2 regions of the Paenibacillus sp. FSL L8-0502 genome follow, and region 2 is predicted to be linked to the other one. Evidence: a T-box and tRNA genes for the amino acid it is inferred to sense, from the RefSeq annotation. Region 2 holds a T-box; the other holds one or more tRNA genes.
What was found. A T-box is a leader RNA that pairs with one kind of tRNA and senses whether it is charged. The one in region 2 lies ahead of tyrS (tyrosine--tRNA ligase), so its partner is inferred to be a tRNA-Tyr.

Region 1: it encodes a tRNA-Tyr, which carries the amino acid that the T-box ahead of tyrS (tyrosine--tRNA ligase) is inferred to sense. The anticodon was not compared.

Annotation. Positions count from the first base shown of each region.
Region 1 covers NZ_CP151958.1:185,855-188,323, reverse strand. The annotation lists gene NSQ57_RS00815 (helix-turn-helix domain-containing protein) at 1-655, opposite strand, end outside; tRNA gene NSQ57_RS00810 (tRNA-Lys) at 816-888, opposite strand; tRNA gene NSQ57_RS00805 (tRNA-Tyr) at 896-981, opposite strand; tRNA gene NSQ57_RS00800 (tRNA-Phe) at 991-1,063, opposite strand; tRNA gene NSQ57_RS00795 (tRNA-Asp) at 1,142-1,218, opposite strand; tRNA gene NSQ57_RS00790 (tRNA-Thr) at 1,242-1,317, opposite strand; tRNA gene NSQ57_RS00785 (tRNA-Val) at 1,322-1,397, opposite strand; tRNA gene NSQ57_RS00780 (tRNA-Met) at 1,408-1,484, opposite strand; tRNA gene NSQ57_RS00775 (tRNA-Ser) at 1,516-1,607, opposite strand; rRNA gene NSQ57_RS00770 (23S ribosomal RNA) at 1,737-2,469, opposite strand, start outside.
Region 2 covers NZ_CP151958.1:3,590,217-3,592,685, forward strand. The annotation lists gene tyrS (tyrosine--tRNA ligase) at 1-902, opposite strand, end outside; T-box leader at 968-1,233, opposite strand; gene NSQ57_RS15505 (transglycosylase domain-containing protein) at 1,369-2,469, shown strand, end outside.

The DNA of each region.
Region 1 (2,469 bases), 2.4 Mb from region 2:
CCTCCTCCAACGATTCCGTAAAATCTGCATCCCTGGACTCAGTGTCTTTATCCCGTTCATCGTCCGCTCCTAATAAAAGCTCCTTTTTAGCCATAATCAGCCAAGACTGTTTGTCCAATGGAGTAAGCAGCACATCCCCTCCAAAATAGCTCGCGAACAATCGATGGAGCTGGGTATAAGTAATAGCCCCCTCCTGTGTTCCCTCGCCATTCAGTAAAATCGGAACCATACACGCTGATAGCGAATCACGAAGCTGCAATTCATCTGGAACCTCTTCTTCCTTGTTTAGATTGGCAGCCTGCTGTATAAGCCATTGTCCATAACGATTCATGCGCTCTTCCTCGCTATAAACCGGGTTATCCGACAATTGTGGACCGTTCTGCCAGACCTGCTCCATGTTCCCCAATAGCGCTTCTACCAGTTTCCGTTCTCGATCCGTCAAATATCTGGCCTCTACCACAAATGCAGCCAGTTCACCTGCCGACGCACGAAATGGAAAATATAACTTGTTGTCACGGACAAACGATCTATCCGGAATAACTGAATCGGCTGTCTCTCCCTCTGCCATCATTTCCGGGCACCAAGGCACTATGGTAAAAGGCGCTTGAATAATATTCTGAAGCTGTTGCTGAATCCATTCTGTATCCAGAGTCACGCGATCACCACTTCACTTTTTTTTAGAATATAGAATAAGCACTAAGCGAACATAATGAACTCATTATAACCTGTCGATACCGTAAAATAAAAAGGCTATATAAAAACATAACTTAAAACAATACAAAAAAAGCCATCAACCTATAGTTGATGACTTCTGATGAGCCATGAAGGACTCGAACCTTCGACACCCTGATTAAAAGTCAGGTGCTCTACCAACTGAGCTAATGGCTCGTAAAACTGGTGGAGGATGATGGATTCGAACCACCGAACCCGTAAGGGAGCAGATTTACAGTCTGATGCGTTTGGCCACTTCGCTAATCCTCCATATAAAGGTGGCTCGGGACGGAATCGAACCGCCGACACGAGGATTTTCAGTCCTCTGCTCTACCGACTGAGCTACCGAGCCATATCCATTAACAAAAAAATAAAGTGCGGAGGGATACCCCTTCCCACTTTAGTACGGTAAAACTATTGAATTGAAAAATGGCGGAACTGACGGGATTCGAACCCGCGATCTCCTGCGTGACAGGCAGGCATGTTAGGCCTCTACACCACAGTTCCCTGGATTTTTCAAAATTCAAAAATGGTGCCGGCGAGAGGACTTGAACCCCCAACCTACTGATTACAAGTCAGTTGCTCTACCAGTTGAGCTACACCGGCACAATGGTGGAGGCTGAGGGGATCGAACCCCCGACCCTCTGCTTGTAAGGCAGATGCTCTCCCAGCTGAGCTAAGCCTCCTGGGTATGTATGGTAGCGGCGGAGGGGATCGAACCCCCGACCTCACGGGTATGAACCGTACGCTCTAGCCAGCTGAGCTACACCGCCATAACATAATATTTCGCTAGCTTGTCCTAAATGGCGGAGAGAGAGGGATTCGAACCCTCGCACCACTTTCGCAGTCTAACCCCTTAGCAGAGGGTCCCCTTATAGCCACTTGGGTATCTCTCCATATAAATGGACTCACTTAGCAAAACTCCGCAAGTTATTCTGTATCTCAACAAAGTGATTTGGAATATCAAGCGCAATTTCAAGGTTACACCCTGAAAACTGGATCCGAAACTCATTTGCGTTTTATCTTAGGATAAGCCCTCGACCGATTAGTATTGGTCAGCTCCATGCATTACTGCACTTCCACCCCCAACCTATCTACCTCGTCGTCTTCAAGGGGTCTTACATACTGGGAAATCTCATCTTGAGGGGGGCTTCACGCTTAGATGCTTTCAGCGCTTATCCCTTCCGTACATAGCTACCCAGCGGTGCTCCTGGCGGAACAACTGGTACACCAGCGGTACGTCCATCCCGGTCCTCTCGTACTAAGGACAGCTCCTCTCAAATTTCCTACGCCCACGACAGATAGGGACCGAACTGTCTCACGACGTTCTGAACCCAGCTCGCGTACCGCTTTAATGGGCGAACAGCCCAACCCTTGGGACCTACTTCAGCCCCAGGATGCGATGAGCCGACATCGAGGTGCCAAACCTCCCCGTCGATGTGGACTCTTGGGGGAGATAAGCCTGTTATCCCCAGGGTAGCTTTTATCCGTTGAGCGATGGCCCTTCCATGCGGTACCACCGGATCACTAAGCCCGACTTTCGTCCCTGCTCGACTTGTAGGTCTCGCAGTCAAGCTCCCTTCTGCCTTTGCACTCTTCGAATGATTTCCAACCATTCTGAGGGAACCTTGGGGCGCCTCCGTTACTCTTTAGGAGGCGACCGCCCCAGTCAAACTGCCCACCTGACACTGTCCTCGCACCGGTTTACGGTACCAAGTTAGAACCTAGATACGATCAGGGTGGTATCCCAAGGATGCC
Region 2 (2,469 bases):
TCACGTGGATGCACTGAGCCGTCCTTAACACCTTTCGCCAGCTCTGCCAACTCCTCGTTGTTGATATCCGTTGCAAGCTCAAAATATTTCAGCATCAGCTCATCAGGAACGGACATGGATTTTCCGTATATTTCGTTCGGCTCCTCATCAACACCAATGTAGTTCCCCAAGCTTTTACTCATCTTCTGAACTCCATCCAGCCCTTCAAGCAATGGTAAAGTAATAGTAGCCTGTGGCTCAACTCCGTATTCTTTTTGCAGGGTTCTACCCATCAGAAGATTAAACTTCTGATCCGTTCCCCCTAATTCAATATCGCTTTGGAGAGCCACGGAATCCATGCCCTGCATCAGCGGGTAAAAGAACTCATGGATGCTGATCGGCAATCCGTTTTGGTACCTTTTTGTAAAATCATCCCGTTCCAACATACGGGCAACCGTTACTTTGGCCGACAGGGTTACTACATCAGCAAAAGACATTGGCCCTAACCATTCGGAATTGTAAAATACCTTTGTTTTTTCAGGATCGAGAATTTTAAAAATTTGTTCCTTGTATGTTTGGGCATTGCGCTGTACATCTTCCTCAGTCAGTTGCTTACGAGTCTCCGATTTACCTGTCGGATCACCAATTCTGCCTGTAAAATCTCCGATAATCAGTTGTACTTGATGGCCTAATTCCTGGAACTGGCGCAGTTTGTGCATAACAACCGTATGTCCGATGTGAATGTCGGGAGCAGATGGATCAAGGCCCAGCTTAATTTTGAGCGGCTCGCCGCTAACGACCGATTTGATCACCTTACGCTTCAGCTCATCCTCCGGTACAATTTCCGCTACACCCCGCTGTATCACCTCTAGCTGTCGTTCTACCTCTACCTGTTGCTCCGGCTTCAATTCTTCCCACTTCATCCTGTATACCTCCTATTTTTCATCCAAATATTACATATTAGACAAACCAAAAAGCCCCTTTCATCCCAAGGGACGAGAAGGAGCTACTCGCGTTACCACCCTAATTAAAGAAACGTATGTCAAAGACAGACATTTCTTTCACTTCATTCCTATAACGGGCCTACACCCGGTACTGGATTACTATGGTGCTTCGCAAACCTGCAAAAGCTTTCCATTCATCCAGACAGCTCCAGACGGTAATTCAAAGGAGGGACGCTACCGATTCACACCACCCATCGGCTCTCTGTACAACGTGAATCCGCCTTCTACTGAAGTCTTTCTCTGCTTTTCACGATATTTACTTTGACCTATTTATAACACACTGCTTTTATGTAGTCAACGACACCAAAAGACAGGCTTTTTAGCATATGGGTTCATTTTGTAATTTTATGCTATAATAATGGCTGTTATAAAGGAGGAAGACTTAATGGTTGAAGAAAAAAACAATGTATCAGAGCCAAAGCCTTCCCGCTTGCGGACAACCATGCGAAGGCTCGGCCGTGTCATAAAGTGGGTCGTCATCATCGGTTTTATGGGGGCACTATTTGCAGGAGGGGCGGCCGCCGGCTATGTTGCTTCTATTGTAAAAAGCGAACCCGTGCGTTCCAGATCCATGATCCTACAGGAAATAGATAAGAATGCAATTACAGGCTTCGCTTATTTCAATGATGGCTCTCCCATCGGACAACTCCGGACAGAAGAAGATCGAAGACCTGTCACGTTTAAGGAGATTCCACAACTCGTCATTGACGCAGTCATTGCCATTGAAGATAATCATTTTTACGAGCATAAAGGTGTCGATCTATCGGGAACACTGCGTGCTGTGAAGCAAAAGGCACTGCATGAATCCGTACAAACCGGGGGTAGTACCCTCACCCAGCAGCTTGCGCGTCGTGTCTTTCTAAATCTCGATCGCACGGATGATCGCAAGGTCAAAGAAATTTTGCTGTCTCTGCGCCTTGAGCGCTTCCTAAGCAAGCAACAAATTATTACGGCCTATCTTAATAAAGTACCTTTTGGTAACGGTTCAAGCGGTTACAACGTCTTTGGCATTAAAGCAGCGGCCAAAGGTATCTTTAATGAGAATGATCTGAACGAGCTTAATATAGCCCAGGCTGCCTATCTGGCAGGTTTGCCACAGCTTCCTTCTTCCTATTCTGCTTACAACGGTAAGGGTGAGTTTAATGAAGCTGGCTTTAAAAGAGCCATCAACCGCCAGCACCTGGTGCTCAGTCGAATGCTGGAGGAGAACAAAATCAATAAAGCACAGTATGATGAAGCGATGGCTTTTGATATCAAAAAATCTCTCGCACCACGTACTGTTAAGGCTTATAACACCTATCCATATCTTATGATAGAAACAGAACGACAAGCTGCGCAGGCACTCATGTCTGTCACCAATCCGGGTCAAGCAGCTAATGCCAGTGCAGATGCCAAAACCAAGGACGATAATGATTTGCTCAAAGAAGCTGAACAGCAGCTTCGCACAGGCGGTTATATGGTGTACACCACCATTGATAAGAGCGTA